Regions from separate parts of the Fodinicurvata halophila genome, predicted to be linked through region 1. Evidence: riboswitches for the same ligand, from Rfam matches in the RefSeq annotation. Region 1 holds a riboswitch; each other region holds the start of a gene.
The links. A riboswitch is a leader RNA that binds a small molecule or an ion and turns the genes downstream of it on or off. The one in region 1 is predicted to bind thiamine pyrophosphate.
Positions count from the first base shown of each region.

Region 2: another riboswitch for thiamine pyrophosphate. It lies ahead of ACFOW6_RS07985 (ABC transporter ATP-binding protein); the one in region 1 lies ahead of ACFOW6_RS03055 (ABC transporter substrate-binding protein).
Region 3: another riboswitch for thiamine pyrophosphate. It lies ahead of thiO (glycine oxidase ThiO); the one in region 1 lies ahead of ACFOW6_RS03055 (ABC transporter substrate-binding protein).

Region 1 covers NZ_JBHSCW010000001.1:652,795-663,338, forward strand. Annotated here, with positions in the region: gene atpD (F0F1 ATP synthase subunit beta) at 1-291, opposite strand, end outside; gene ACFOW6_RS03040 (F0F1 ATP synthase subunit gamma) at 345-1,250, opposite strand; gene atpA (F0F1 ATP synthase subunit alpha) at 1,287-2,816, opposite strand; gene ACFOW6_RS03050 (F0F1 ATP synthase subunit delta) at 2,816-3,415, opposite strand; TPP riboswitch at 3,680-3,798, shown strand; gene ACFOW6_RS03055 (ABC transporter substrate-binding protein) at 3,884-4,852, shown strand; gene ACFOW6_RS03060 (TenA family protein) at 4,849-5,556, shown strand; gene ACFOW6_RS03065 (esterase) at 5,592-6,563, opposite strand; gene ACFOW6_RS03070 (HpcH/HpaI aldolase/citrate lyase family protein) at 6,712-7,692, opposite strand; gene xerD (site-specific tyrosine recombinase XerD) at 7,804-8,766, opposite strand; gene ACFOW6_RS03080 (hypothetical protein) at 8,773-10,544, opposite strand, start outside.
Region 2 covers NZ_JBHSCW010000003.1:666,853-677,396, reverse strand. Annotated here, with positions in the region: gene ACFOW6_RS08005 (monovalent cation/H+ antiporter subunit D) at 1-899, opposite strand, end outside; gene ACFOW6_RS08000 (Na+/H+ antiporter subunit C) at 896-1,240, opposite strand; gene ACFOW6_RS07995 (monovalent cation/H+ antiporter subunit A) at 1,244-4,075, opposite strand; gene ACFOW6_RS07990 (ABC transporter permease) at 4,240-5,007, opposite strand; gene ACFOW6_RS07985 (ABC transporter ATP-binding protein) at 5,004-5,771, opposite strand; TPP riboswitch at 5,766-5,869, opposite strand; gene ACFOW6_RS07980 (acetoin utilization protein AcuC) at 5,951-7,090, shown strand; gene ACFOW6_RS07975 (DUF192 domain-containing protein) at 7,101-7,559, shown strand; gene ACFOW6_RS07970 (O-methyltransferase) at 7,589-8,254, opposite strand; gene ACFOW6_RS07965 (peptide chain release factor 3) at 8,297-9,919, opposite strand; tRNA gene ACFOW6_RS07960 (tRNA-Pro) at 10,054-10,130, shown strand; gene ACFOW6_RS07955 (ETC complex I subunit) at 10,204-10,509, shown strand; tRNA gene ACFOW6_RS07950 (tRNA-Arg) at 10,531-10,544, shown strand, end outside.
Region 3 covers NZ_JBHSCW010000011.1:140,909-151,452, forward strand. Annotated here, with positions in the region: gene ACFOW6_RS16825 (phosphoadenylyl-sulfate reductase) at 375-1,121, opposite strand; gene ACFOW6_RS16830 (DUF934 domain-containing protein) at 1,134-1,640, opposite strand; gene ACFOW6_RS16835 (nitrite/sulfite reductase) at 1,627-3,282, opposite strand; gene ACFOW6_RS16840 (DUF2849 domain-containing protein) at 3,308-3,589, opposite strand; gene cysG (siroheme synthase CysG) at 3,609-5,042, opposite strand; TPP riboswitch at 5,211-5,308, shown strand; gene thiO (glycine oxidase ThiO) at 5,297-6,484, shown strand; gene thiS (sulfur carrier protein ThiS) at 6,497-6,706, shown strand; gene thiG (thiazole synthase) at 6,726-7,499, shown strand; gene ACFOW6_RS16865 (thiamine phosphate synthase) at 7,499-8,137, shown strand; gene ACFOW6_RS16870 (amino acid ABC transporter ATP-binding protein) at 8,109-8,864, opposite strand; gene ACFOW6_RS16875 (amino acid ABC transporter permease) at 8,901-9,812, opposite strand; gene ACFOW6_RS16880 (amino acid ABC transporter permease) at 9,809-10,544, opposite strand, start outside.

The DNA.
Region 1 (10,544 bases):
CGGTTCGCCGATGACGTTCATGATACGTCCCAGGGTTTCCGGTCCGACCGGCACCTCGATGGGACTGCCCGTATCGGTCACCTCCTGACTGCGCACCAGCCCTTCCGTGGCGTCCATGGCGATGGTGCGCACGGAATGCTCGCCCAGGTGCTGGGCGACCTCCAGGACCAGGCGGTTGCCGTGGTTGTCGGTTTCCAGGGCGTTCTGAATGTTCGGCAGGTCACCTTCGAACTGCACGTCGACCACCGGTCCCAGGACCTGGGTGATCTTTCCGACGAGGTTCTTGGCCATCGTGTCTGCTCCTTATCGTGCCTATACTGCGATCCAGTGCGACCCAGGCCGCACTACATCGCCTCCTTGGCGGAGATGATTTCAATCAGTTCCTTGGTGATCTCGGCCTGACGGGTGCGGTTGTAGAGCATCGTCAGGTCGTCGATCATCTCTTCGGCGTTGCGGGTGGCGTTGTCCATGGCGGTCATCCGCGCCCCGTTCTCGCTGGCATTGTTCTCGAGGATGGCCTTGTAGATCTGCACCGCCAGGTTGCGCGGCAGCAGGTCCTTCAGGATCTCCTCTTCCTCCGGCTCGTAGTCATAGACGAAACCGCTCTGCTTCTCGGCCTCGGCCTCTTCCTCGGCCTGTTCCAACGCGGCGCTGTGGCCCTCGTCGAACGGCACTAGCTGCTGGCGTGTCACGATCTGGCTGATCGCCGACTTGAAGCGTGCGAAGAACAGCGTGCAGACGTCGAACTCGCCGTCATCGAAGCGCTGCAGCACGTCCTGGGCGATGGCATGGGCCTTGTCGAAGCTGGGCCGCGGCTTGGTGACGTTCTCGACGGTCTCCAGGATATCGTCGGCATACTGACGACGCAGCAGGTCCTTGCCCTTGCGGCCGATGCAGATGATCTTGACTGTCTTGCCCTCGGACTTCAGCTGCTCGATGTGCTTGCGGGCGTCCCGTACGATCGAGCTGTTGAAGGCGCCGCAGAGACCGCGGTCGGCTGTGGCGACGATCAGAAGATGGACATCGTCCTTGCCCGTACCGGTCAGCAGCTTGGGGCCGTTCCCGCCCTTCACCGACTCCGCGAGCGAGCCGAGCATGCGGGCCATCCGCTCCGCATAGGGACGCGAGGCCTCGACCTGCTCCTGGGCGCGACGCAGCTTTGCGGCCGCGACCATCTTCATGGCCGAGGTGATTTTCTGCGTCGACTTGACGCTGCTGATCCGGGAGCGGAGCTCCTTGAGGCTAGCCATATCGCTTCAACCGACTTTCCGTACTGCGGAGATGACTCAGACGTAGGTCTTGACGAAGTCCTCCAGGAAGGACTTCAGCTTCTCGTCCGTCTCGCTGGAAAGATCCTTTTCTTTGCGGATCGTATCCAGGATCTCCTTGCCCTTGTCGTGCAGCTCGTCGAGGAACTTGGCCTCGAAGTCCCCGATCTTGTCCACCGAAATCTTGTCCAGGAAACCACGCACACCGGCGTAGATCACACAGGTCTGTTCCTCGAAGGCCAACGGCTTGTACTGTGGCTGCTTCAGCAGTTCGGTCAGCCGTGTCCCGCGCGCCAGCAGGCGCTGGGTGGAGGCATCGAGGTCCGAAGCAAACTGGGCGAAGGCCTCCATCTCGCGGAACTGAGCCAGCTCCAGCTTGATGGTGCCGGCCACCTTCTTCATCGCCTTGGTCTGGGCGGCCGAACCCACACGGCTCACCGAGAGACCGACGTTCACCGCCGGGCGCACGCCCTTGTAGAACAGACTGGTCTCCAGGAAGATCTGACCGTCGGTAATGGAGATGACGTTCGTCGGAATGTAGGCGGCAACGTCGCCGGCCTGGGTCTCGATGATCGGCAGCGCGGTCAGGGACCCGGCGCCGTGCTCGTCGTTCATCTTTGCCGCACGTTCCAGCAGGCGGGAGTGCAGATAGAAGACGTCACCCGGGAAGGCCTCGCGGCCCGGCGGGCGGCGCAGCAGCAGCGACATCTGACGATAGGCGACGGCCTGCTTGGACAGGTCGTCGTAGCTGATGACGGCATGCATGCCGTTGTCGCGGAAGTACTCGCCCATGGCACAGCCGGTATAGGGCGCCAGGAACTGCAGCGGCGCCGGATCCGAGGCTGTGGCGGCCACGACGATGGAGTACTCCATGGCGCCGTGATCCTCGAGAATCTTCACGAGCTTGGCGACCGTCGAACGCTTCTGACCGATCGCCACGTAGATGCAGTAGAGCTTCTGCGATTCGTCGTCGGTCTGGTTGACCTGCTTCTGGTTGATGAAGGTATCGGTGACGATCGCGGTCTTGCCGGTCTGGCGATCCCCGATGATCAACTCGCGCTGGCCGCGCCCGATCGGGATCAAGGTGTCGATGGACTTGAGACCGGTCTGGACCGGCTCCTCCACCGACTTGCGGGGAATGATGCCCGGTGCCTTGACCTCGGCCTGGGAGCGCTGCTCCGTCTTGATCGGCCCCTTACCGTCGAGCGGGTTGCCGAGCGCGTCGACCACGCGGCCCAGCAGTTCCTTGCCCACCGGAACGTCGACGATGCGGCCCGTACGCTTGACGGTGTCGCCTTCCTTGATGTTCCGGTCCTCGCCGAACAGCACGATGCCGACATTGTCGTTCTCCAGGTTCAGGGCCATGCCCTGGATCCCATTGGGGAACTCGACCATTTCACCGGCCTGTACGTTGTCCAGCCCGTAGACACGGGCCACGCCGTCCCCGACCGAGAGAACCTGGCCGACCTCGGCCACATCGGCGTCGGCGCCGAAGTTCTCGATCTGCTCCTTGAGGATCGCCGATATTTCCGCGGCGCGGATGTCCATCACCCAACCCCTTTCATCGCGAACTGAAGTCTCTGCAGCTTGCTCTTGATCGACGTGTCGACCATGCGGCTGCCAACCTTGACGATCAGACCACCAAGCAGGTCCGGATCGACTTTGACATTGAGCTGCACCTTGCCCCCCACCGACTTGGCGATGGTGTCGAGCAACGCTTTTTCCTGCGTTTTCGTCAGGGACACGGCAGCGGTGACATCTGCACTGATCTCGCCGCGGCGATGCGCCAGCTCGGCAAGATAGGCATCAATGATATCGGGAAGCGAGAACAGGCGGCGGTTCTGCGTGATCACCAGCACGAAGCGACGTGTCAGGTCATCGGCCTCGGCCTTCTCGAGGACCGCCTGCATTGCCTTCGACTGCTGGTCGCGCCCGTAGAGCGGACTGCGGATGAGGGCCTGCAGGTCACTGCTTTCCTCAATCAACTGCTTGAGCCCGCGCAGATTCTCGGCCACGGCGTCGAGGGACTTCGCCTCGTCTGCCAGATCGAACAAAGCCAGAGCGTAGCGCTCTGCCAGACCGTCTTTGGAGGTCGTATTTCCTGCCAAACCCCAGTCGCTCCCCGGAAAGAGAACAGTCGCCGGCATGCCTGGAGCATGCCGTTCTGCCTGCTTTCGCAATAACCCCGTCGCAGTGCACTCTCCGACCCGGACAGCGCGGCTGCGGTGAGACCAAAAGTGAATTGCCTGAAACGGGCTAGCCCCCGTTCGTGCGAGCGGTTGGTATCACAGGGGCCCGGGCAGTGCAAGTCGCCACGGCGGCTTTTCAGTTCCCCCGTCCGGGATCGCTCGGAGAAGGCCCTGCAGCCGGCCTGGCGGCTTGACGCCGTGGCGCTCCGCGAACAGACTGACCGGACTTCCTGGGGGTGTCCTCATGTTTCATGAGGGCTGAGAGTCCGCCGAAGAGACGCGGAAACCCTTAGAACCTGATCCGGATCATGCCGGCGTTAGGGAACGGAAGGGACAGTCCGCACAGGCCATGCAAGAGCAGCTCCGGGCCTGCCTCTCTCCCTCGACCGCACCCGTCGACGCCGGACCATTGAGGGAGTAGATGACGTGTCCCGACTGTTCGCTTTTTTCGCCGGCCTCTTCCTTTTTCTCAACGCGCCCCTTGCCCACGCGCAGGAGGACGAACCACTCGAGGTCCTGCTCGACTGGTTCATCAATCCCGATCATGCCCCGCTGATCGTGGCGCAGGAAAAGGGGTTCTTCGACGACGCCGGAATCGAGGTCCGCTTCACCGAACCGGCGGATCCCAACGATCCCCCCAAGCTGGTGGCGGCAGGCCGGGCCGACCTGGCCGTATCGTACCAGCCGACGCTGCACATCCAGGCCGCCGCGGGGCTGCCGCTTACCCGAATCGCCACCCTGGTCGCCACGCCACTGAACACCCTGCTGGCCCTGGAGGATGGCCCCGTGAAGGAGATCGCCGACCTGAAGGGCCGCAAGGTCGGTTACTCGGTCGGCGGAGTCGAGGAGGCGGTACTCGGCGCCATGCTGGCCCGCCACGGCCTCGGTCTCGAGGATGTGGAACTGGTCAACGTGAACTTCTCCCTCAGCCCGGCGCTGCTGAGCGGCCAGGTGGCCGCCGTGATCGGCGCCTACCGGAACTTCGAGCTGAACCAGTTGCAGCTGGAAGGCGCCGAGGGCCGGGCCTTCTATGTCGAGGAGGAAGGCGTGCCCGCCTATGACGAACTGATCGTCCTGGCCAACAGCGACAAGCTCGAGGATCCGCGCCTTCCGGCCTTTGTCGAGGCCCTTGAGCGCGGCGTCCAGTACCTGGTCAATCATCCCCAGGAAAGCTGGGAGCTCTTCGCCGATTACAAGGACGACCTGGACGACGAACTGAACCGACGCGCCTGGAGCGATACCCTGCCCCGCTTCGCCCTGCGCCCGGCAGCCGTGGACTGGGATCGCTACCGCCGCTTCGCCGCCTTCCTGGAAGAGGCCGGCATCATCGCCGATCCCCCGCCGCTGAGCGACTACGTTACCGACCTGTCCCGCGAACAAGGAGAGCGGCCATGACTGTTCCCGAAAGCTTCCAGGCCTTCCTCAACGAAAACCCGGATGCAGCCTTCCACGACTGGCTGCGCGAGTCGGCCGAACCCTTCTGGACGAAGGCCACGGCCCATCGCTTCACCGAGGAACTGGCCGAGGGCACCCTGGACCCGCAGGTCTGCGCCCGCTACCTGGTCCAGGACTATGCCTTCGTCGACAGCTTCGTCAGCCTGCTGGGGTACGCCGTGGCCTATGCCCCGGCCATGCCGCAGAAGCGGCCCTTCGCCGGTTTCCTGGCCGCCGTGACCAGCGAGGAGAACGACTATTTCCTGCGTTCCTTCCAGGCTCTTGGCGTGCCCGAAACGCAATGGCGGGACCCCGAGCTGGCTCCCGTGACGGCGGAACTGCTCTCGGTTCTGCAGGACTCGGGGCGCAGCGGCTCCTATCCCCAGGTCCTGGCGACCCTGCTGGCGGCGGAATGGAGCTACCTGACCTGGGGCCTAGCCTGCGGCGATCGCCGGCCGCAGGCGTTCTGGATGGCGGAATGGATCGACCTGCACGCCCTACCGGAGTTCGAGGAGTTCGTCACCTGGCTGCGCGACGAGACTTCGCGCGTCGGCGCCGCCGCCACACCGGAGGTCCAGCAGCAGATGTGCCGCACCTTCCGCCACATGATGCAGCTGGAGGAACGCTTCTTCGATCATGCCTATGATCCGGAGGCGAGGCGGTAGAGACCGCCCGCAGCGTTCACTGGCCGCAAACCCGGTCAGGAGGCCCGGCCTTCCTGCCGCTCCATCCAGTCCAGGATCAGCCGGGCAACCTGACCCGAGTTCCTGTCCAGCATGGGAAGGTGCGTGTTCCCGGTATGGCCGAGCTGGGGCAGGTCGAGCACCTCGACCTGCCCGCCGTTCGCACTCACGGCCTCGGTGTAGTGCTCGGCCTCAGCCCGGATCTTCGGCCAGCGGCCAAGCGGGTCCAGCGCGATATTGTCGCCCCAGACCACCAGCTGGGGGATCCGGCGGGTCCGCTCCGCCGCCTGCCCCATCGCCAGGGGCTCGACGGAAATCAGCATCTCCACATGATGCGGGTGGCGTTCCGCATAGGCGTGGCTGTACTTGCAGCCCGCAGAATGGGCGAGCAGGACGAATGAGCCGATGCGCGCCTGCAGCGCCTCCAATGCCTCCATCACCCCTTGCCCCATGGGCAGCCAGAAAGGGCTGAAGCGGCTGGCGAAGGCCGGCCACTGTTCAATGGGAAACTGGCAGTTCGGCAGAAGCCTCAGTTCGGGATCGTCCGCGCGCGCCTCCGCGTCTGCCGCAATCCTCATGGTCCCGAGCGGCGTGTCGAAGCTGAAGCATTCCGGCTCCCCGTCGCGAAACCCCTCATACGGCAGGAATCCGGCCCGACCGCGTTCGGGAGCATCCGTATTGTAGACGTCGTGGCCTGCATGCGCGAAAAGGTTGACCCAGCCGGGGCGGCCGTCAGGAGTGGTTTCGAAGGTGGTTCCCGAAAGGCCGCCGCCATGCAGGAAGACAACCGGAACCTCCGAGCGGCGCGTTTCCGGCAGCAGATACTGCACGTACATCTGATCCGCCAGATAGCGGCCATTGCGATCCCACGGCATCGGCGCTTCGGGATTGCCGGTATCCACCATGCGGACATCCTGGCCGGACAGTTCGAGCCTGCGACCTCCGACATGGAACGAGCCGAAATCGCGAAGTCTCAGTGGCTCACTCATGTCGTCCTTCCCGCCTGTTGGGTCTCGCCTGTCAGGTCCCCGCGATCATGCCCGTGATCCTGGTGGAAGGCAGGCCCGGAAAGCAAAGACCCCGCGGCATGATGAACTGCCGCGGGGTCTATGACCGTCTTGCTTCGACGTCCGGACGTCAGCCGGCGTCGGAGATCTGCTTGGCCTTGTTGACCAGGTTCTCGGCCTGCTTGATGGAGGCGATGTCGATCAGGCGGCCGTCGAGGGTGACCGCGCCGCGGCCTTCCTTCTGGGCCTGCTCCATGGCAGCCAGGATCTTGTTGGCGCGCTCCACGTCCTTTTCGCTGGGTGCAAAGAGTTCGTTGGCCAACTTCAGCTGCGAGGGGTGGATCGCCCACTTGCCCTCACAGCCCAGCACGGCCGCACGCAGCGCCTGGGCCTTGTAGCCCTCCGTGTCCTCGATGTCGCCGAAGGGCCCGTCCACGGGGCGCAGTCCATGGGCGCGGGCGGCCACGACCATGCGCGCGATGGCATAGTGCCACATGTCGCCCCAGTGGAACTCGCGGTTGCCGCTTCCTTCGTCATCGGTCAGGACACCGTAGTTCGGGTTCGGCCCGCCGATGTTGGTGGTCATGGCGCGCGTCGAGGCGGCGTAGTCGGCCACGCCGAAGTGCAGCGATTCGTTGCGCGTGCTGGCGCCGGCGATCTCGTCGACGTTGGCCATGCCCAGGGCGGTCTCGATGATCATTTCGAAGCCGATGCGCTTCTTGCGACCGACCGCCTGCTCGCATTGGGTCACCAGCATGTCCACGGCATAGATGTCCGCTGCCGTGCCGACCTTGGGGATCATCATCAGGTCCAGACGCTCGCCGGCCTGCTCGATGATGTCCACCACGTCACGGTACATGTAGTGCGTATCCAGCCCGTTGATGCGCACCGAAATGGTCTTGTTGCCCCAGTCCAGGTCGTTCAGGGCCGAGATGATGTTCTTGCGCGCCTGCTCCTTGTCGTCGGGGGCCACGGCATCCTCGAGGTCCAGGAAGATCACGTCGGCCGGGGCCTCGGTCGCCTTCTCGAGGAAACGGTAGTTGCTGCCCGGAACCGCCAGCTCGCTGCGGTTCAGGCGGGCGGGCGCCTGCTCGATCGGTGTAAAGCTCATCTCGGGTCCTTCCTCTTCTTTGATCCGGTTGTGCCGTGACTGTCGGGACAGCAGGACGGTTATGGCAGTTCATGATATGACTGTCGCGTTTAGCAAGTGGTATTACCAATTTCAACCATCCTGCCCTTCGCCCTTGAACGCGCGCGCCAGCGGATGATGGCTGCGCACCAGGGACCTGAGCCGCTCGTCAAGTACGTGCGTGTAGATCTGTGTCGTGGAAATGTCGGCATGCCCCAGCATCTGCTGGACCGAGCGGAGGTCGGCACCATGGGCCAGCAGGTGGCTGGCGAAGGCATGGCGCAGCACGTGCGGCGAGACCTTCGACGGGCTGATGCCGGCCTTGACCGCCAGCTCCTTCAAGAGCTGCCCCACACGATGGCGCGTCAGGTGTCCGTTGGCCGAGCGTGAAGGGAACAGCCAGCGATCCTGTCCCGGGCGGCGCAGGAAATGGCCTCGCACCGCCTTGTAGGCCGACAGCGCCTCGCCCGCCGACTCGTTGAGCGGCACCATGCGCTCGCGCCCGCCCTTGCCGCGCACGATCAGCACCTGGGGATCGCGGGCCACGGCGGCATAGGGCAGGCTGATCAACTCACTGATGCGCAGGCCCGTGGCATAGAGCAGCTCCAGCAGCAGGTTGAGACGCAGTCCCTCGGGCGTCTTGCCCTCCTGGGCCGCGGCCAGCAGGCGCTCGACCTCCTGCTCCTCCAGGACCTTGGGCAAGCTTCGTCCCTGGCGCGGCGATTCGAGTTTCAAGGCGGGATCGTCGCCGCGGTGACCTTCCGTGAAGAGGAAATGGTAGTACTGCCGCAGGCTGGACAGGCGGCGCGCCGTGGTCCGGGGTGCCATGCCGGCCTCCGCGAGCTGCGAGAGGTAGGCACGCAGGTCCTCTGCCGCGGCCTCGGGCAGCCTGACGCCGCGGCCGTTCAGGAAGGCATCCAGATCGCAAAGATCCCGGCGATAGGCGTCCAGGGTGTTCAGGCTGGCCCCGCGTTCGGCCACCAGCATCTCAAGGAAAGCCTCGTGCGAGGGCGCCAGGGACACGGCTGCGGCCTTGCGTCCGGGCCTCCGGGCCATGGCCTGCTAGAGCCCCCGCCCCACCAGCGCATGCATGGCCAGCAGCCGCGCCTCGCGGGAAAAGCCCAGTTGCGACAGGGCAGTCAGTGCGTCACCACGCCCCCGCGCGGAGCCCTGCCCCTGGTCCAGCGTCCGCAGGCTCAGCAGGATGCCCTCGCCGCGGCGATCCTCGCGTACGGCGCGGCGCAGCTGCGCGCTCGCGGTGTCCAGGCCAGCGGCACCGCTCACCGAGGCCTGCAGACTTTCGTACAGGCGCTGCAGGGACCGTGTCTCTTCTCGCCCGGCGCCGCGGGACACACGCCGCTCGGCCCAGTCGGTTGCCGTCATTCCCACCTCCGGCTCCTCCATACCGGCCAAACGGAACAGGGGCCAGAGGCTGGCCAGCTCGCCCCGGGCTTCCGCCGTATTGCCGTTGCGCTGCAGCAGTTGCACCCAGGCGTTCGCCATCTCGAAGCGTCCGGCCAGCAAGGCGGCGCGAACAGCAGTTGGTGCCAGCCAGGACAGCGCCGGTTCGGGGCCGATACGCTCCAGCACGGGCTGCACGATCTGCGTGACCTGGGGCTCCAGTCCGGCCTCGGCCGCCGACTCCAGCAGGGCGCGCAGGGCCTCGCCGCGCGCCTCGGGCGCATTGGCCCGGCGCATGGCCTGGTAGAGCAGGGCCCGTGCTTCACCCCCATCCAGTTCCGCGGCCCGGCCCGTGGCGTTGCGCAGATCGCTGTCCGTGAACGAGAGCGCGCCATAGGCTTCGCCCAGAAGGCGCAGCGGCAGGACACCCCGACGCGCCGCCTCTTCAGCCAGGTCCACGCGTCGTTCCGCTTCCAGGCCCGGCAGCGTAACGGCCGCCGCCATGAAGTCGGCAGACAGGCCGTCGCTCACCAGCGCCGAGCCGGCCTGCATTTGTCGCAGCAGCGCCAGGTCCAGGGCCGAAGGGCCGGAGATCCGCGGCACCTCGCCAACCCCCAGTGCCGCGTCGGCCAGGTTCAGGAAGGTCGTATCGCTGTTCCCGACCTCGCGCTGCAGGCCGATGCCGATGCTTGCGGCCGAGTCCTCGCCGTTGCGGATCTGGCAATAGATCTGGGCCTTGGGCCAGAATTCCCGACTGCGATGCAGGGAAAGCGCACGCCGCACCATGGGACAAACAGCATCCGGCTCCTGCGCCAACAGGGCGGCTTCCACCTGCAGGCGGGCCAGCTCGGAAGAGCGCTCGAGTCCCGGAATCTGCACCAGCAGGTTCACCAGGTTCTCGTATTCCCCCAGCGCCAGAAGCAGGCGGGCCCGCTCGATCAGCAGGTCCGGCTGGCCATCGCGACGGCCGTCCGCGGCGGGCGGCTGGGCCGAGGACAACAGCAGGCGCCGCAGCAGCCCACGAGCCACCGGGCTGCTGGGTCGCGGCTGACTGTTCAGCAGTCTGATGATCTCCCCGCGCTGGCTGCCACGCCAGAGATCCAGTCCCAGCCCGCCGTCCCCGGCAGCCAGCGGACCCAATGTCTCCGGGAAACTGTCCTCCAGTTCGTCGACCAGGATGCCGCCGCGCAGGCGCGTCCTGCCGTCGGCCGTTCCGTCTCCGTCGTCGGGGATGACTCTGTCCCGCCTCTCCGTCCCGCTCGGCGCCTGCCAGCTGTCCGGACTGCGGGTCCCCTGGTCGCTGTCGGGCAGGGACCAGCTGTCCTGCCGGGTGCCCTCGCGCGGTGTTGAGCGCTCCGACTGCCCCGAATTGCCCTGGGGGAAGAGGTCGCGTGGACCGTCCTGGGCCAGGACGGCAGGGGCAAAGCACGCTG
Region 2 (10,544 bases), on a different contig from region 1:
AGCGTACGCCCGGCCATGATTCCCAGCATTCCGACAACCAGGCTCACAAGAGCGGCGGGCATGATCCAGTCCTGGGCGATCCAGGCGCTGTCGCCAGCATTCCCACCGAAGATCAACGTATAGACCCTCAGGATGGAATAGCCGCCTACCTTGGTCATGATGGCAAACAGAGCGGCCACGGGTGCCGCTGCGGCGGCATAAGTACCGGGCAGCCAGAAGTGGAGGGGAACCAGGGCAGCCTTGATCGCGAACACGATCAACAGGAGGACGGCGCCGACTTGGAGGAGGGCCAGATCGCCGCTTTCAACCTCTCCGACCTTGAGCGCCAGATCGGCCATGTTGAGCGTTCCGGTGATCCCGTAGATCAGCCCTACAGCCACCAGGAAGAGCGATGACCCCGTCAGGTTGACGACGATGTACTGCATGCCGGCCTTGAGGCGGGATGCACCGGCGCCGTGGAGCATGAGCCCGTAGGAGGCGATCAGCAGAACCTCGAAGAAAACGAAGAGGTTGAAGAGATCCCCCGTAAGAAAGGCGCCGTTGATCCCCATGAGCTGGAACTGAAAAAGGGCATGGAAATGCCATCCGCGCCTGTCCCAGCCGTCGAGGCTATAGAGCAGCACGGCAAAAGCGAGCAGCATGGTGATCAGCACCATGACCGCCGAGAGCCGGTCGAGTACGAGCACGATACCGAACGGCGCCGGCCAGTTGCCCAGTTCGTAACTATAGGGACCATGCCCGGCGGCATAGACCAGCAGGCCAATGGATACGGCCGTCACCGCGAGAACTGAAAGCAGGGACAGGAAGCGTTGCAGCACCAGGTCCTGCCGGGCCAGGAGGACGATCAGAGCCGCCGTCAGGGCAGGCAGTACAACGGGAAGGATGGTCCAGTGCGTCATGAGGGGTCCTGCTGATCCGCCGTTGCGTTGTTCACACCGTCCTCACCCGTTTCCAGGTAGCCGCGCAGGGCCAGTACCACGGCCAACGCCGTCATGCCGAAGGCGATGACGATGGCGGTCAGGACCAGGGCCTGTGGAAGGGGGTCTGTATAGCCGACCGCGTCCTTCGAAATGATGGGTGGCAACCCGACGTTAAGGCGCCCCATGGAGAAAAGCACCAGGTTCACTGCGTGAGACAGCAGGGTCAGGCCAAGAATTACCGGAAACGTGCGCCCGCGCAGGAGCAGATAGATGCCGCAGGCGACGATCAATCCAATGCCGGAGGAAACAAGCAGTTCCATGTATCAGGCCTCCCCGCTTTTCGCTGCCTTTTCCTGGGCTTCATAGGCCGCATCGACTCGCTCTCCTATGCGCGAGAGATTGGCCAGGGCGAGCATGACCGCTCCCACCACCGTCAGGAAGACACCAATATCGAATAAGAGAGCAGTGGCCAGTTCGAATTCACCGATCACGGGCAGATGGACATAGGTGTAATCGCTGGTCAGGAAGGGGCGACCGGCAAACCAGGCTCCGACACCGGTAAGTCCGGCGGCCAGGACGCCTGCGCCGATGAGCCCGTGGTAGTCAATTCTCAACCGATGATGGGCCCACGAGAAACCACTGGCCATGTACTGCATCAGCAGGGCAATGGACACCACCAGGCCGGCAATGAAGCCGCCGCCGGGTTCGTTGTGGCCTCGCAGGAAGATATAGACGCCAACCATGAGGGCCAGAGGCAGCAGCACGCGTGTCGCGATCACCAGTATGAAGGGATGCGCATCCATGGCCCGTATGCCTTCGGGAACCCAGTTCGCGAGCCGGGTCTGAGCCGGTCCCCGCAGCGCGCTGTCTAGCAGGGCATAAATTCCCAGGGCCGCAATTCCCAGAACGATGATCTCGCCGAAGGTGTCAAAGCCGCGGAAGTCGACCAGGATGACGTTCACGACATTGGTGCCACCCCCGCCAGGCTTGGATTGCGCCAGGTGGTAGTCAGAGATCGTCTCGAAGCCGCGGGTCAAGACGGCATAGACCAGGCCGGTAACGCCGATGCCGGCAAAGCCGGCGAGTGTCAGGTCGCGGACTTTGCGAAATCCGGAGCTTTCCCTTGGAGTTTCCTTGGGCAGGAAATTCAGGGCAAGCAGCATCAGTACAACGGTGACCACCTCGACGGAGATCTGGGTCAGGGCAAGGTCGGGAGCCGAGAAATAGAAGAAGGTGAGGGCCACCACCAGTCCCACCACACCGATGAGGATCAGGGCAAAGAGCCTCTGGTGATGAAAAACCATCATTGCGCCGAGGACGGCGGCAAGAAGAACCCAAGCCACCAGTCCAGGCCAGTTGAACGGCACAAGTTCACGTTCGCCGGGCGCAGGGGGGGCAGCATTGAAGAAAGCCAGGAAACCGGCGGCGATGATCGCTGCGAGCATGATGGAGAGATAACGCTGCAGCGAGCCGTTGTGGGCCACATTGGTTAGCTTTCGCGCAAGCCGGGCAAGGGTGTCGATGGTCGTTTCGTAGATAACCTTGGCCTCGGGACGCGGGAATGCCTCTCGCACAGATTTCACCGGGTAGTAGAGTGCGAGCAGGATCAGGCCTCCGCCCAGTGCGATCATGCTCATGAAAAGCGCCGGCGTGAAGCCGTGCCAGATCGCGAGATGGTAATCCGGTGTGTTGCCGCCTGTGACCGCATCCGTGGTGACATGTACAAGCGGGCCGGCGATGAGGGCGGGCATCAGCCCGATCAGAACCACCAGGGAAACCAGGACAAAGACTGGAAGCCACATTCCGATAGGGGGGTCGTGGGGCTTGTGCGGATAGTCGTCTCGTACGGGTCCCAGGAAGACATGGAACACGAAACGCGCTGCATAGGCGACAGAGAGAACCGCTCCCAGTGTGGCGAAGACCGGGACGATCCAGCCCTGTCCCAGGTAGCTGGTGTGAACGGCTTCCTCCAGCATCATTTCCTTGGAGATGAAGCCGTTCAACAAGGGGATACCTGCCATGGAGGCGGCAGCCACCATGGCCAGGGTTGCGGTGATCGGCATCAGGGTCAGCAATCCACCGAGACGGCGTATATCCCGGGTGTGTGCTTCATGATCGACGATACCGGCGCTCATGAAGAGAGCCGCCTTGAATGTGGCATGGTTGATGATGTGAAAGACGCCGGCCATGGCCGCCAACGGCGTACCGAAGCCGAACAGCATCGTGATCAGGCCCAGGTGACTGACGGTCGAAAAGGCCAGCAGGGCTTTCAGATCATCCTTGAAGACCGCAATCCAGGCGGCAATGATCATCGTGGCCAGGCCGAAGCTGGCCACGATATAGAACCACTCCGGCGTACCGGAAAGGGCGGGCCACACGCGGGCTAAAAGGAAGACCCCCGCCTTCACCATGGTGGCGGAGTGCAGGTAAGCGCTGACCGGGGTCGGGGCCGACATGGCGTGGGGCAGCCAGAAGTGCAACGGAAACTGCGCAGACTTCGCAAAGGCCCCGGTGAGGATCAGCAGCAGGGCTGGCAGGTAGAGATCCGAGCTGCGGATCTGGTCACCCGCTTGCAGGATGTCCGAAAGGTTGTACGAGCCGGCAATCTGTCCCAGAAGGATCATGCCACCGATCAGGGCCAGGCCGCCGCCGCCCGTAACCGCGAGGGCCATGCGCGCGCCCTGACGGGCTTCCGGCATCTGTCGCCAGTAGCCGATCAGCAGGAACGAACTGAGACTGGTCAATTCCCAGAAAATCAGGAGCAGCAGGATGTTGTCCGACAGGACGATGCCCACCATCGCGCCCTGAAAGAGCATCAGGTAAACGTAGAAGCGCCCCATTGGATCCTGGGGACTGAGATAGAACCGTGCATAGAGGATAATCAGCAGCCCGATTCCGAGAATCAGCAGGGCAAAGAGGAAGCCCAGTCCATCGAGAAAGAAATTGACGTTGAGGCCAAGCTGGGGGAGCCACTCGAATCGTGCCTGCAGGACCTCTCCCCCGAAGACAGCCGGAGCTTGCACCAGCAACAGGATAAGGGCCACAAGCGTAAAGGAGCCCGTTCCGTAGGCACAGGCATTCCGCCCTCCACGAATCAGGAAAGCCGGAAACAAGGCGCCGATGAACGGCAGTAGAACAATTAAGGCGAGACTCATGCTTCCCCTGCAAAGCATCCAGCATCTTGTGGTGACGGCGGAGCCGTCGGCAATTGCCGCGCCAGATTAGTGACACGAACGGCGGAATCAAGAAAACCCGTACAGCAATGCGCGTTTTTCTGCTGAAGCTGTCGGCCAGGAAGCGGTCGCACCACACGTAAAGTTCATGGCTGGATGGCTTCGGCCGACCAGGGCAAGGCCCACCGGCAAACGCGATCGATCAGGAAATAGAGGCCAAGTGCCAGTGCGGCCAGGACCGCCAGTGCCGCGAACATGACATCAACCTGCATGCGGGCATTGGCATTCAGCATCTGGTGTCCCAGGCCGGCACTGGCCCCGACCCATTCGCCGATGATGGCCCCGATCGGGGCCACAGCCGCCGCCACACGAAGTCCCGAGGCGAGGGCGGGGAGCGCCGCAGGAATACGGATGTGTCGAAAGGTTGCCCAGTTGGATGCGCCGCAAGTTCGGGCAAGATCCAGCCATCCCGGTTCGGTGCGGCGCAGACCATCGTAGAAGGCCGTCGTCACGGGAAAGAAGATGATCAGGCTGGCCATCGCAATCTTGCTGGCCATGCCGTAGCCCAGCCAGAGCACGAGAATCGGGGCCAATGCGAATACCGGAATGGCCTGGCTGACCACGAGCAGCGGCAGAAGCCATAGCCGCAGTGGTCTGAATGCCGCAATCAGCAGGGCCGAACAGAGACCGATGATGGTGCCTAGCAGGAAGCCCAGCAGGATTTCGCTGAGCGTTATCCCCGCATTCCAGGCCAGACTCTGCCATCGCTCGACCAGCACCAAGCCAACCTGTTGCGGAGACGGCAGGATATATGCGGGTGCTCCTGTCAGCCAGACAGCAGCCTGCCAGATGACGATCAGTCCCAGCAGTATGACCAGAGGCCTGAGTTTCTGTCTGAGATGAATGGGGATCATTCCACGCTCTGGCCTTCTCGTTGTCTATCCATCGCCTGAGCGTGAGCTCTACGCAGGCTGTCGATCAGCAGCTTGTGCAGTTCCGGCATTTCCTCGGCTCCCGTGTCCCTCGGCGGATTTCCCGTTGGGGCGATGCGCTGAGTGATTTCCACAGGCTGGCCGGCCAGGACCAGAAGCTGATGTCCGAGACGCAAGGCCTCGAGAGGGTCGTGGGTTACCAGCAAGACAGTGCGGTCGTGAAAAACCTCGGCGGCCAAGTCCTGCAATTCCAGTCGGGTAATGGAATCGACGGCGGAGAATGGCTCGTCCATCAGGATTATGTCGCGCTCCTGATAAAGCGTGCGGGCCAGGGCCGCGCGCTGGCGCATTCCACCTGAGAGAGCGGCGGGCCGCTTGTCCTCGTGGCCGGCCAGGCCGACCCGTCGGATGAGCCCTTCGGCTCGTCCCGGATCGGGTGCCCGCCCCTGGAGCCGGTCACTCAGAGAGACATTTTCCCGCAGTCTCAGCCAGGGCAACAGAAGATCCTGCTGGGCCATATAGGAGAAATTGCCCCGCAAGGGCAGTGCGCCTTCACAGGTCACGGTTCCACTGTCCCGAGCCTCGAGTCCAGCGATGAGTCGCAGCAGACTGCTCTTGCCCACCCCGGACGGCCCCAACAGACAGGTTGTCTGGCCGCCGGGGATCTCGAGACTGAACTCATGGAACAGAAAGGCCCTCTTGAACGAAAGGCTGATCCTGTCGAGGGATATGGCGGGTGAAGACATGTGTGGACACACTTCCTACGCCGGCATGAACCGGTTCAGGTTCTGGGGTCGCGCCCGCAGGCGCCTCTCAGCCAGGACTGGCTCCCCCGGTGAATTTCGGTGCAAACTATGCCCGCTTCGGCCCAACTTTGCCAAGCGGTTCGTTTGCTTTGCACGTCAACCGAGTTAAATAGGCGCACATGGAGGGACAACAGGCATCACCACGCTTCATCGGCAGTGAGATCTACCGGCATTCCAGTTACGGGCGCTTGCATCCCCTGGCAATTCCGCGCGTGTCGACCTGCATGGATCTTTGCCGGGCTCTGGGCTGGCTTCCGGAGGAGGTCTACATCGACAGTCCGCGAGCCACTCCGGATCAACTGGCTCGTTTCCACAGCCCCGATTACATTGCCGCTGTTCAACGGGCCGAAGAGACACAGCATTGCAGCGAGGAGGTCAAGAAGCGCTTTGCCCTGGGGGTGAACGGCAATCCTGTCTTCCCAGAAATCTTCAGGCGGCCGGCGACTGCCTGCGGTGCTTCGATCGCGGCGGCCGACTGGCTTCTCGAAGGTATTCCCGTTTACAGCCCGGCGGGTGGAACGCATCATGGACGACCGGCCCGCGCCAGTGGCTTTTGCTATTTCAACGATCCGGTTCTGGCCATCCTCTCTCTGCTGGACAGGGGGATCGGCTCCGTTTTCTACCTGGATATCGATGCGCATCACGGAGATGGTGTCCAGGATGCCTTTCATGCCGATCCGCGTGTCTTTACTCTTTCCATACATGAAGCCAATCGCTGGCCCATGGACAGAAAAGCGGGGACCAGGCCTGGCCCTGGCGGCCTTCAGGACAGGGCGGGCGGCCACGCACGGAACATTCCGGTGCCCGAAGGATTCAATGACAGTGAATTCGCTTTCCTCTTGGAGGCGGCGGTTCTGCCGTTGATCGATCGTGTGGGGCCGGAAGTCATCGTGCTTCAGTGCGGCGCGGATGCCTTGGAAGATGATCCACTGAGCCGTCTTTCTTTGTCCAATCAGTCGCTCTGGAGCACGGTTGCCGCGCTGACTTTCCAGACGCGGCGTCTCCTGGTTCTGGGAGGAGGCGGCTACAATCCCTGGTCCGTAGCTCGTGCCTGGGTCGGGGTCTGGGCGACACTGAACGGTTTGGAAATTCCAGAGAGCCTTCCGTCGGCAGCCCGTGATATCCTGTCAGGCTTGCAGTGGCGACACAGCCGTGGGCGGAATCCACCTGAGGTCTGGTTCACCACACTTGCGGATCGCCCTCGCTATGGTTCGGTTCGCGAGGAAGTCAGAAATGCCGCGCGTCAGGTTCTCTCCTGAGGAAAGATGAATGTTTAAAAAAGCTTGTAAGGTTTTCTTTACACTCTCTGTCATTATCATCCTCGGGCTGCCGGTCGTGGCGCAGGAGGCAGAGCGCTCGCAACTGACCATCGAAACTGCGACCGGTGAGACCCATGAGTTCGAGGTGGAGCTCGCGGACACGAATGCGGAGCGTGCCCAGGGTCTGATGTTCAGACGTTCCCTGGAAGAGGGCACTGGGATGTTTTTCCTTTATCCCAGATCGCAGCGCATCTCCATGTGGATGAAAAACACTCTCATCCCGTTGGATATCATATTCATCGACGAGGGCGGTCAGATCGTTCGAATAGCCCAACGGACTATACCGGAATCGACTACGTCGATTCCCTCAGGAGGGCCGGCAAAGGCCGTTCTGGAGGTCAATGCAGGGGTGACTCAGCGTCTCGGGATTGACGAAGGCGATCAGGTTCACCACCCGGCTCTCCAGTGAAGTGAAATCAGGCTTGAGGTAATCCGAGATTATTTCTTCACCACGAGCGTCAGGCCGTCGGCAAAGGGCAACAGGGAGAGCTCGATTCGCCTATCGCCAGCCAGCTGGTTGTTGAAAAGCTTCAGGGCTTGTGTCGCCTTGCTCTGGTCGCTGCTTTCTGCTGCTACGCGTCCACTCCAGAGGACATTGTCGGCCATCAGCAGGCCACCGGGGCGCAGAAGTTCCAACGCCTTCTCGTAATAGCTCGTGTAGTTTTCCTTGTCGGCGTCCAGGAAGCAGAAGTCGTACGTTTCCTGTTCGCCGTTCGCGATCAGTTGATCGAGGGTCTCCAAGGCAGGTGCCAGCCGCAGGTCCATCTTGTGGCGGAGCCCCGACCTTTCCCAATAGCGTTGCGCAATGCCCGTATATTCCGCGCTGACGTCACAGCAGACGAGATGTCCGTTTTCGGGCAGGACTTCCGCGAAACACAGGGCGCTATAGCCGGTGAAAGTGCCGACCTCCAGGCCTTTTCGCGCTCCCATGAGGCGAAGCAGGAGGGCCATGAACTGGCCTTGTTCGGGCAGAATCTGCATTTGAGCTTCGGGCAGCCCTGCCGTTTCCTCGCGCAGCTCGCGCCGCAGATCGGTTTCCCGCAGGGAAACCTGGCGTATGTAGTTGAACAGCTCAGGAGTTACGGAGACGTGCTCGGTCGACATGACTTCTCTCTATTCTGTGTGCGCTCTTCCGTGGGCCTGCCTTCAGACAGCACCATCCCGTGTGGCGAGGAACCTCACGGCAGGGTAGGTGTCCTGTGCGTCCTGCAGATGCCAGGCATTCCGGGCCATGAAGACCAGCTCGCCTTCATGGTCCTCGGCCACATTGGAGCGGTTGGACTCGACGAATCCCTTGATGACTGCTGGGTCGTCAGCCTCCAGCCATCGGGCCGTGAAATAGATAGTCGGTTCGAAAATCACCGGGATATCGTACTCGGTGCGGATACGATCCGCCATGACATCGAACTGCAGGGACCCCACGACGCCGACAATCCAGTCGGCCCCCATCATCGGCTTGAACACGCGGGCCGCTCCTTCCTCTGCCAACTGCTGCAGGGCGCGCCCGAGATGCTTGGCTTTCATGGGGTCCTTGGGACGAACCTTCTGCAACAGTTCCGGAGCAAAGGCCGGCAGCCCCTTGAAGTGCAATTCCTCACCTTCGGTCAGACTGTCGCCCAGGTGCAGGTTGCCGTGATTGGGAATGCCGATGACGTCGCCGGCCCAGGCTTCCTCGGCCAGTTCCCGGTCCTGGGCCAGGAACAGCAGCGGATTGTGGATGTTGAGCGTCTTTCCGGTGCGGATCTGCTTCATCTTCAGGCCGCGCTTGAAGTGGCCGGAGGCCAGCCGGACGAAGGCAATGCGATCGCGATGCCTGGGATCCATGTTCGCCTGGATCTTGAAGACAAACCCGGAAACCTTTGGGTCGGAGGGCTGGACCATGCGTTCGGAGGCGAGCTGTGGGCGCGGTGGAGGGGCCAACTGCCCCACGCCTTCCAGCAGCTCGCGCACCCCGAAGTTGTTGATGGCGCTTCCGAAATACACGGGCGTCTGATGCCCGCCCAGGTATTCCTTAAGGTCGAACTCGGGGCAAAGCCCGCGCGCCATCTCGACGCCTTCGCGGAACTCGGCCAGCGTATCCGCGGGCAGCAGTTCGTCCAGTTTCGGGTCATCCACACCCTTGCAGGTCTCGCCTTCGTCGGGGCGTTCGCCCTTGCTGCGCTCGAGCAGGATCAACTGATCCTTGAACAGGTCGTAGCAGCCCTTGAAATGTCGCCCTGTGCCGATCGGCCAGCTGGCCGGTGTGACGGAGAGCGCGAGCTTCTCCTCGATCTCCTCGAGCAATTCGAAGGGATCACGGCTTTCCCGGTCCAGCTTGTTGATGAAGGTGATAATCGGAACGTTGCGCAGCCGGCAGACCTCGAAGAGCTTCAGGGTCTGGGCCTCGATACCCTTGGCGGCATCGAGAACCATGACCGCGGAATCCACGGCCGTCAGCGTGCGATAGGTGTCCTCGGAGAAATCCTCGTGACCCGGTGTGTCGAGCAGGTTGAAGGTGTTGTCCCCGTAGTCGTAGGTCATGACCGAGGTCCCGACGGAGATCCCGCGTTCGCGTTCCACCTTCATCCAATCGGAATGCGCGCCACGCCGCTGAGCGCCGCGCGCCTTGACCGCGCCGGCCAGCTGGATGGCGCCGCCGAACAGCAGAAGTTTCTCGGTCAGCGTGGTCTTGCCTGCGTCCGGGTGGGAAATGATGGCAAAGGTTCGCCTGCGATCGACTTCCGGGGGCAGGGGCCTGGCTGGATCCGCTTGGAGTAGATTCTCGCTCATGACTATCCCGATTGTCCTGTTGCAAAGGGGTGTATCCCAAAACGGACCAACGGAAAAGACCGGCACGCCGTAAATACATGAGTCTCATGCTTGCCAGTCCCCGGTCGAACGCATAATTTGCACGGCGACCGGTTCGGGGCGTAGCGCAGTCTGGTAGCGCATCTGCTTTGGGAGCAGAGGGTCGCAGGTTCAAATCCTGCCGCCCCGACCATGTTTTGCAATCTGGTGACCGGCGGAGCGGATGAATGCCGCGTCGGTTTCGGAAACGAGAGACGGGGTATGTCATGCAGGTTCGTATCTATCAGATGCCCAAGACCGCAATGCAGTCGGGTCGTGCGCTGACCAAGCGCTGGGTACTGGAATTCGAGCCACAGGAATCCTCGTCGATCGAGCCGCTCATGGGGTGGAGCTCGTCACGCGATACGCGCCAGCAGTTGCGCATCTGGTTCGATACGCGCGAGGAAGCCGAGGACTATGCCCAGAAAAAGGGCTATATGTACACGGTGGACAAGCAGCGCGAACGCGCGGTTCACCCAAAGGCCTATGCTGACAATTTCAAGTATACTCGGCTGTTGCGCTGGACACATTGACCGAGAGCCGGACGGTATCACGACCCCGTAGCTCA
Region 3 (10,544 bases), on a different contig from region 1:
TCTTCCCTGCTTCAGGTCCCCTCACGAATTCGGCCCGTTAAGTTTCAATCGGACCTGCGCGCGGAACCAAACCTCCGGAAAGATCCGGAAGTCGGCCGAGCACATCATCGGGCGATCCCAAGCAGGCCATGTTGTGTCGATCACACAGACTTCTGACCAATTCGTTATCTGGCGGCTTTATACCACAAGATAAAGACCTTTTGGGTCCCGTTTGCCGCAAGCGTCCGTCTCGATTTTTACATATGCCCTTTGCCCCGCCACGCAAACCGCGCGGCCGTCCCAGCGTCATTGAGACGCCAGCAGCATGGACATCCTGCTTTCCGGAAAACGGGGACATGGTCACTATACGCATTTTGCCACAGGTAATAAACTGCTCATTCCCACTGGTTGCCTGAGGCATGGATTCCACACTCGGTTTTCTCCATGCCGTTCCAGCGACCGGCACGCGGCGCATCCTCGCGGAGTGCCGGGCTGGTACAGGGTGCACAGCCGATCGAGAGATAGCCGACATTCGTCAGGGGATGGCTCGGCAGATCGCGCGCCTTGAAGGCGTTGCGGATTTCCTGCAATGACCAGTCGGCCAGCGGATTCACCTTGACTCGGCCGTCCGCGGCCTCGATTCGCGGCAGGGTTTCACGCGTCCCGCCTTGGTAACGCTTGCGCCCCGTGATCCAGGCGTCAAAGCCCTCGAGCGCCTGTTCCAGTGGCAGGACCTTGCGAATATGGCAGCAGCGGTCGGGGGCGGACTTCCAGAGTGTCCCACCAGGATCCTCAGCCTCCAGATCCTCCTCCGCCGGCGTGATATCGCGCACGTCAGTCAACCCGATCCGGCGGACCAGCCGGTCCCGATACATGAGCGTTTCCGTGAAATGCTTTCCGGTTTCCAGGAAAATCACGGGAATATGCCGGTTCACCTGGGCCACCATGTCCAGAAGCACGGCCGATTCTGCCCCGAAGGACGAAACCAGGGCGATGCGGCCGGGAAAGACCTCATGGACCATCCGGTCCAGGAGTTCCAGCGCATAGAGATCCCGGCTCTCCTCCTCCAGCTCGAAGGCCTGAATCAGATCCCTGGCAAGCCCCGGAGCGGCTGTGGAAGGCAGGGTGGATGTCTGCTGCATGACTATCTCCTCCTACTGCGCAGCCACCCGCAGGCGCCGCCGCAGGGACGACACCGGGGCCCGATTGTCCGTGGCCGGCTGGTACCAGACCGAGAAGTCCTCCAGGGCCTTGAGCCAAGCCTCCACAGGGGCATCCTCGGGCAATTCGAAGGCATCGAAGCCGCAGCGCTGCATGAAGAGAAGCTGGTCGCGCAGGACGTTGCCGACGGCCCGCAGCTCGCCGGTGAAGCCATGGCGTTCCCGCAGCAGGCGGGCATGGGAATAGGCGCGCCCATCCGTGAATTTCGGGAATTCCAGGGCAATGAGGGAGAACGCCTGCAAGTCCTCGGCCACCTGCTGGGGCGACTGATCGCTGCGCAGGCGAAGCCCCAGCTCCGTTCCGCGCGCCTGGAGCACGTCCTTCTCCTGCTGCCAGCGCTCCAGCGAAACAAGGATCGGCGCATTCTCCGGCAACGGCTGTTCGTCATCGACCGGCAACCAGAGATCCTCGATCTGTTCTCCGTTCTTAATGAGCGGCATAGAGAGTCTCCTTGAAAGGCTGCTGTCCGACGCGGCGATAGGTCTCCAGGAAACTCTCGCCTTCCTGACGGATATCCAGGTAGGTTTCGACGATCGTCTCCATGGCATCGCCGACCTCCGCGGCACTGAAGGCCGGACCGATGATGTTCCCCAGTGTCGTCTCGTTCTCGGCGCTTCCGCCCAGGGTGATCTGGTAGTACTCTTGGCCCTTCTTATCGACGCCGAGGATCCCGATGTGACCCACATGGTGGTGGCCGCAGGCATTGATGCAGCCGGACATCTTGATCTTCAGCGGCCCGATGTCGCGCTGGCGGGAAAGATCGGCGAAGCGTTCGCTGATCTCCTGCGCCACGGGAATCGAGCGGGCATTGGCCAGATTGCAGTAATCCAGGCCGGGGCAGCAGATCATGTCGCTGATCAACCCGATGTTCGCCGTGGCCAGCCCAGCTTCCTGCAAGCCCTGCCAAACCGCCATCAGGTCCAGCTTGCGCACGTAGGGCAGGACCAGATTCTGCTCGTGCGTCGCACGAATCTCCGAGAAGCTATAGCGCTCGGCCAGATCGGCAACCACCTCCATCTGTTCCGCCGTGATATCGCCCGGCACGCCACCTTCGGGCTTCAGCGAGACATTCACGATGGCATAGCCGGGCTGCTTGTGGGCGGCGACATTCTCGTTCATCCAGGCACCAAAGCCGGGACTGGTGCTCTGCCAGAGCTGCAGTTCCGGCGGCGTGTCTTCCAGCGCCTCATAAGGTGGTGGTGTGAAATAGTGGGCGATGGCATCCAGCTCTTCCTGCGGCAGGGTCAGGTAGCCGTCGCGCAGCTGAGCCCATTCCTCCTCGACCATGCGGGCAAATTCGTCGCGACCGACAGACTGCACCAGGATCTTGATACGCGCCTTGTGGATGTTGTCGCGCCGTCCGAGCTGGTTATAGACCCGCAGGATCGCCTCCAGATAGGACAGAAGGTGCTGTTCCGGCAGGAAATCGCGGATCGTCACACCGACCACCGGCGTGCGGCCGAGGCCGCCGCCGACCATCACCTCGAATCCCGGATTGCCGTCCGCGTCGCGGCGCATGCGCAGGCCGATGTCGTGCGTGCGCAGGGCCGCGCGATCTTCTTCCGCGCCGGTGACCGCGATCTTGAACTTGCGAGGCAGGAACGAGAACTCCGGATGCAGGGTGGACCACTGACGGATGATCTCGCAGTAGTGGCGCGGATCGGCGATCTCGTCCGCCGCCACGCCGGCGTACTGGTCGGCCGTGGTGTTGCGGATGCAGTTGCCGCTGGTCTGGATGGCATGCAGCTGCGCGTCCGCCAGGTCCGAGAGAATGGCCGGGGCATCCTCCAGCCGCGGCCAGTTGAACTGGATGTTCTGGCGCGTGGTGATGTGCCCGTATCCCTTGTCGTAGGTACGCGCCACATAAGCCAGCTGGCGCAGCTGGTTCGAGGAGAGCGTTCCGTAGGGAATGGCAATTCGGAACATGTAGGCGTGAAGCTGCAGGTAGAGGCCGTTCATCAGCCTGAGCGGCTTGAACTCGTCCTCGCTCAGCTCCCCATTCAGGCGACGCTGCACCTGCTCGCTGAACTGGGCCACGCGTTCGCGCACCAGCGCTTCATCGAATTCGTCATAGCGATACATGGTCTTCCTCCGGTCTCCAGCCTGGTCAGGCCGCGTCCGTACGGCGACTTGGTCCTGTCGAGCGAATTTCCTCGCGGCAGCGGGTGGTCACATAGCCATCCGTCTGCTGCACGACGTCGATGGCATACGGAGCCACCACTTCATTGCGCAGCACGCCGAGCTCGGCCTCGTCCATCAGGCCCTTGAGCTCGTCCTCGTCGCGTGCCAGCCGGCTTTCCTCGAGCGCCTGCGACCAGCCCCCCGTCTCCGAGAGATAGACGACGCGGCCATCGCGCAGCCGGTTGGCGGTTACTGCTTTCAGATACATTCTGCCTGTTTCCTCTTTCTCAAACGGCTTGGGCCAGGAGCGGCTCCACGGCCGGTTCGTCTGTCGCCGCAGCCGCGGCCACCTGTCCGATGATCAACAGTGCGGGACCCTGCACGGCCTCGCGACGCAGGATGTCGCCGAGATCCGCCAGACGGCCGCCCAGCACCCGTTGATCCGGCAGCGTGCCTCGTTCCACCACGGCCATCGGGGTGCCAGCCGGCAGCCCCTTGTCCATCAGCCGGCGGGCAATCTCCTCGGCATGGGACAGCCCCATATAGACGACCAGTGTCTGGCGTTCGCCGGCCAGCGCCTGCCAATCGAGCTCCGGCAGGCCGTTGCGGGCATAACCGGCCACGAAGGTGACGGCAGACGCCGTTTCCCGATGGGTCAGGGGAATGCCGGCGGCAGCCGCGCAGCCGGTTGCCGCAGTGATGCCGGGCACCACCTGTACGTCGACACCGTGGCGCAGCAGGTACTCCTGTTCCTCCCCTCCGCGGCCGAAAATGAAGGGATCGCCGCCCTTCAGGCGCACGACCTGCTTTCCGCCGCGGGCCTGCTGCAGCAGGATCTCGTTGATCTCATCCTGGCTCTTGCTGTGAGCGCCCTTCGCCTTGCCCACGAAGATCCGCTCGGCATCCCGGCGCACGCAATCCAGCACCCCCTGGGGAATCAGCCGGTCGTAAACCACGACGTCGGCTTCCTGCATCAGGCGGACGGCACGGAAGGTCAACAGGTCCGGGTCGCCCGGACCGGCGCCGACCAGTGCGACACTTCCCGTGAGATTGCCGCGGCTTTCCGGCGCGGAATTGACAAGGCCCAGCATCCGTTCACGCGCGCCGCGCTCATCGCCCTGCAGCAGCGATTCGGCCACGCCGCTGCGGAAGAAGCGCGACCAGAATCGGCGGCGTCCCTCCTCGCCGGGAATCACTGCCTTCACGGCCGGACGAAACTGGTCGGCGAAGCGTGCCAGTGCGCCAAGACGCGCGGGCAGCAGAGCCTCGATCTTCTCGCGCAGCTGTCGCACCAGGACCGGCGCACTGCCCCCGCTGGCAATCGCGATCGTGACCGGATCCCGATCGATCATGCCTGGCACGATGAAGGAGGATTGCGCCGGCCGATCCACGAGATTGACGGGCTGCCGGCGCGCCCTCGCCAGGCGGGAGACCCGACCATCGATCCGCTCGTCACCGGAGGCGGCGATGACCAGGCTCTTGTCATCCAGGTCCCGTGCCCGGAAGCGGCGCGGATACCAATGCGCCCTGCCGGCGGAGACCAGTTCGCCCAGCTCTTCGTTTATCTCCGGTGCAACGATGTGGATTTCGGCCTCCGTGCGTTGCAGGAGACGCACCTTGCGGGCCGCCGCCTCGGAGCCACCCACCACCAGGCAGGGAGCATCCGTCAGATCATGAAACAGAGGGAAGTATTTCATCGTGAGCCAGATATTTTCACGCATGTTAGTGTATAAATCTCTCGATCCCCCTTATATTTGCGCAATATGATTCGGGAGTCAAATAATTTCACACTTTGTGTGGATTTATTAATATTTATACATTTTATAAATGTTAATAAATTTCGCCGAAAACCTTGCAAGGCAACGGCCTCGCCTTCATCTTAGAGTCAGCCTGAAAATCTGGGGTGCCGCCAAGACAGGCGGCTGAGATCACACCCATGGAACCTGCACTGGATCATGCCAGCGAAGGGAGCAACGTGGCAGATACGAAACACAGAAACGGCGAACGCCTGCAGACCGTGATCATCGGTGGCGGTGTCTGCGGCTTGGCGATCGGCTGGCAGCTGGCGGAGGCCGGCCAGCAGGTCACCCTGCTCGAGCGCGAGCGCTGCGGCCAGGCGGCCACGCATGCCGCTGCCGGCATGTTGGCCGCGGCCGCCGAGTGCGAGCCCGGCGAGGAACAGCTGCTGCAGCTGACCCGTTGGGCCCAGGAACTTTGGCCGACTTTCCTGGACCGCCTGGAAGCGGCGAGCGGACTGCGTCCGGATTATCGGGACGAAGGCACCCTGGTAGTGGCGCTCAACCGCGACGAAGTCGATCGCCTGCGCTTTCGGCACGACTTCCAGAGCGCGCTGGGACTGCCCTTGCAGTGGCTGGAGGGACGCGAGGTGCGCGAACGCGAACCGCACCTGCGACAGAGCGCTGCCGCCGCCATTTACAGTCTGGAGGATCACCAGGTCGACAACCGGCAACTGGCCGAAGGCCTGAAGCGGGCCTTCGTGAACGCCGGCGGAGAGCTGCGTGAGCACACCGAGGTCGCCGCACTCGACTGCCCGGAAGACTCCGCCAAGCGCATCCATCTTGCGAACGGCGAGGTTTTGCAGGCCGAGCACCTGGTGCTGGCGGCCGGCGCCTGGACCCGTGGCCTGCCCGGCCTGCCGGATGCGGCCAAACCGCCGGTGCGGCCCTTGAAAGGACAATCCCTGGCCTTGCAGATGGACCCGGCGGCACCGCTTCTGGAGCATGTCCTCTGGACCGAGCAGGTGTATTGCGTGCCGCGCCGTGACGGACGCCTGATCATCGGCGCGACCGTGGAGGAACGTGGCTTTGACGACAGCGTAACGGCCGGCGGCCTCTATGCCCTGATCGAAGGGGCCCGCAGAGCCCTGCCCGGCATCGAGGACCTGCCCCTGCTCGAGAGCTGGAGCGGCTTTCGTCCCGGCTGCCGCGACGACGCGCCCGTGCTGGGCTCGACCCCCGTGCCGGGCCTCCACCTGGCAACAGGCCACCACCGCAACGGCATCCTGCTGGCCCCGGTCACCGGACACTGCCTGGCCGAACAGATCCTGACGGGAGAGATGCCCGAGGCAGCCCGGCCGTTTTCACTGGCACGCTTCAAGCCTCGTTCCACGAACAGAAAGAAACCGCTACTGCAGAGTGCATAGGATACTTCGACCATGTCCCTGAACATCAATCTCAACGGCGAAACGACCCGCGTCGAACCCGGGACGCTGCAGGATCTGCTGCAGCAACGCGGGATCGACCCGACGGCCCGCCGAATCGCGATCGCGCGCAACGGCGCCTTGGTCAAACGCGCCAGCTGGTCCGAAGAAGCCCTGGCCGAGGGCGACCGCATCGAAATCGTCCGTCCCCTGGCGGGCGGTTGAGCGAAGGAGACTCGAGTTCATGTCCAACGACACGCCTCTCGTGATTGCCGGACGGGAATTCGGCAATCGCATCTTCCTCGGCACCTCGAGCTACCCCAACCTGCAGATCATGCTGGATTGCGTGGAGGAAAGCGGCACCGAAATGGTGACCTTCTCCATTCGCCGCATGGATCTCGAAGGTCACGCGGAAAGTCCGGTGGACCTGCTGGACGGCTATCACTTCCTGCCGAACACGGCCGGATGCGAAACGGCGCGCGATGCCATCCTGACGGCCCAGCTGGCCCGCGAAGCCCTGGAAACCGAATGGGTGAAGCTTGAGATCATCGGCGACCGAGAAACCCTCTATCCCGATGTGGAACAGCTGCTCTCGACCACGGAGGAGCTCGTGAAGGACGGCTTCACCGTCCTGCCCTACTGCAATGACGATCCCGTGATCTGCAAGCGGCTGGAGGATGCGGGCGCCGCCGCCGTCATGCCCATGGGCTCGCTGATCGGCTCCGGCATGGGCGTGGCCAATCCGGCCAACATCGAGCTGATTTGCCGGCGCGCGGAGGTGCCGGTGGTGATCGATGCCGGACTGGGGACGGCCTCTGACGTGGTGCAGTCCTTCGAGCTGGGGTGTGATGCCGTGTTGCTGAACACAGCCGTGGCGAAAGCACGCAATCCCGTCGCCATGGCCCGCGCTGTACGCCATGCATGCGAAGCCGGCCGTGCGGCGCATCTGGCCGGGCGCATCCCCAAGCGTACGCATGCCGAGGCCTCAAGCCCGCAGATGGGGCTGGTAGGCTCGTAATGGTCGGAAAAGTGCCCGAACTGCTGGTCATCAGCGATCGGCACCAGGCACGGCACGACCTCGAGCAGATTGCCGAACGGACCTTCAGCGCAGGACTCCGCAACTTCATGCTGCGTGATAAGGACCTGGCCAACACGGAGCGCCGAGCTCTGGCGGAGCGGCTGTGCGAACTTGCCTGCAGGCATCTAGGCCGCGTGCTCATAAACGGCGACTGGAGCCTGGCCGCGGAGGTCGACGCGGCCGGTGTCCACCTGCAACATCCGGGCGACATCCCCCTCGCCCGAGCAGCTCTGGGGGACGCCGCCGTGATCGGGGTGTCGGCACATTCCAGAAAGGATATCGTGGCCGCGGCAGCGGAAGGCGCGGATTATGCCACTCTGAGCCCGGTCTTTGCGACGGAGAGCAAACCCGGTTACGGGCCGGCCCTGGAACTGGACGGCCTGCGCAGAATGACAGACGGCATCGCACCGCCTGTCCTCGCGCTGGGCGGCGTGACAGCCGCGAATGCGCGCGACTGCCTGAGCGCCGGAGCCACAGGGCTCGCCGTGATGGGAGAAGTCATGCGCGCTGAAGCACCGGAAGAGACGGTGCGGCAGCTGCTACAGGCGATCAGAGGATCTGCCCCAGGAACTGCTTAGTGCGCTCGTCCTTCGGATTGGCGAAGAATTCGGCGGGCGGGCCGTCTTCCACGATCACGCCATTGTCCGTGAAGTACATGTGATCGGCCACTTCCTTGGCGAATCCCATCTCGTGGGTCACCAGCATGCAGGTCATGCCCTCCTGGGCCAATTCCTTGATGGTGGCCAGGACCTCCTTCACCGTTTCCGGATCCAGGGCGGCCGTCACCTCGTCGAACAGCATGACCTCCGGGTTCATGGCCAGCGAGCGGGCGATGGCGACGCGCTGTTGCTGCCCCCCGGAAAGCTCGCCCGGATAGGCGTGCTCCTTACCGTCGAGACGAACCTTTCTCATCAGTGCATGGGCCCGCTCTTCAACTTCCTGCTTCGGCTGCCGCAGAACCTGGACAGGCGCCATCATGATGTTCTGCAGCGCCGTACGATGGGGGAAAAGGTTATACTGCTGGAAGACCATGCCCACGCGCTTGCGCAGTTCCAGCTTGTTCAGGTTGGGATCGTTGACCTCGATCCCCTCGACCTTGATGGATCCGCTGTTGATCTCGGTCAGTGCGTTGATGCAGCGGATCAGCGTGGATTTTCCGGATCCGGAAGCCCCTATGATACAGATCACTTCGCCCTTCTTGACGTCGAAGGAAATGCCCTTGAGGACCTCGAAGTCACCGAAGGATTTGTGCACGTCCTTCAGCGAGACAATCGGTTGGTCGTCGGTCCAGTTTGCTGTGCTCATGCAAGAGTCCCTTTTCGCCGTTTCCGGCCGTTCTGATCAGATCTTCACCGCGTATTTGAGCTCTAGACGCATGGTCAGCCGCGCGATCGGATAGGAATAGATAAAGAACAACAGAAGGAGATACCCGTAGAGCGGCGCCAACAGGTCGGTGCGCCCGCCCTCAGCGGCCTTCACCTGGTCAGCCAGGGTCATGACCTCGTTCACGCCCACCACCGAGGCCAGGACGGTGGCCATGGTCAGGATGGCATAGAGATTCATCCAAGGCGGCAGCATCCGCTTGATGCACTGTGGCATGATGATCTGCCAGATCTGCTGGCGGCGTGTGAAGGCCAGGGATTCGGCCGCTTCCCACTGCCCCGAGGGGATCGACTGGACAGCACCGCGGACCAGTTCCGAGACATTGGCCATGACCGGCAGGCTGAGGCCGATAACCGCTTTCACCCAATCCGGGAAGGGGATGGTCATGCCGCCGATCTCGAACTGGAACGGCAGCATGAACATGGCGTAGAACAGCAGTACCAGCCAAGGCGCATTGCGGAAGAATTGAGTCACGAACCAGCTTCCGGCCCGCACTGGCGGCAACAGCGAGATCTGCATGAGGCCAAGAAAAGCCCCGACCGCAGTCCCCAGCGCCATAGACAGGACCGATATGATCAGGTTGAAGACAAAGCCCTGGAGCAGCAGCGGGGTCCACTTGACCAGGATCGAGAAGACGCCCTCGCGACCGCCTCCGTTCTGGGCCTCGGCTACGCCGGCCGAGAAAAGCAGCAGCCCCATCAACAACAGGCCGTGCCAAGGCTTGAGGTTCAAACGCGGCAGGGCAAGAACATCCCGCCCGGTCGTCCGGAAGGCCGCAGTCCTCTCATCTGGCGAATGCAGAACGGGCAGATCCGTTCCCGAGCGCAGGGAGGCGTTCAGGCGCTGTCTTGAGCTTGCCTTCCTTGTCATGTTCCGTACCCCGGCAGACGCATTGCCCGCTCCCAGCGGTTCATTCCCATGACCACGATGCCCACGAGCCCCACGTAGATCAGCAGAAGCAGCGTCATCATTTCCGGCACGTTGGCATAGTCGGACCAGATCTGGCCGGAAACATACAACAGTTCCGGGACCGCAATGGCATAGGCCAAGGTCGTGGTCTTCACCAGATTGACGAGGTTGTTGTTCAGCGCCGGCAGGCAGACCCTGAAGGCCAGCGGCAGGATCACATGAATGTAGGCCCCAAGCCTGCTATATCCCAAAGATTCTGCAGCTTCGCGCGTGGTTTCCGGGACCGCTTCGATACCCGAACGGAAGATCTCGACATTGAAGGCGCCGGCGAAGAAGCTCAGCGAGATGCAGGCCCAGGCAAACGCGCCCAGGATCGGCTCCTGGAAGCCGTACTCGTTCTCCACGGTCGGCAACAGCGCGCTGAGCCCGAAGAAGAAGAAATACATCTGCACCAGGGGCGGAGTATTGCGGAAGAACTGGATATAGACTTGGACGATGCGACGCGTCCAGACCAGCTTGGACCCCTGCAGCCAGGCTCCGACAACCCCGATCACCACGGACGCGATCAGGCTGACAATGGACAGCTCGATCGTGACGAGCAGGCCTGAGAAGAAGCGTTCTCGGTCAAAGGTATTGTAGAAGACCGGAAGGTTGATGCCGGTCGCCTCGTTCAGCTGCTGGAACCAGTTGTAT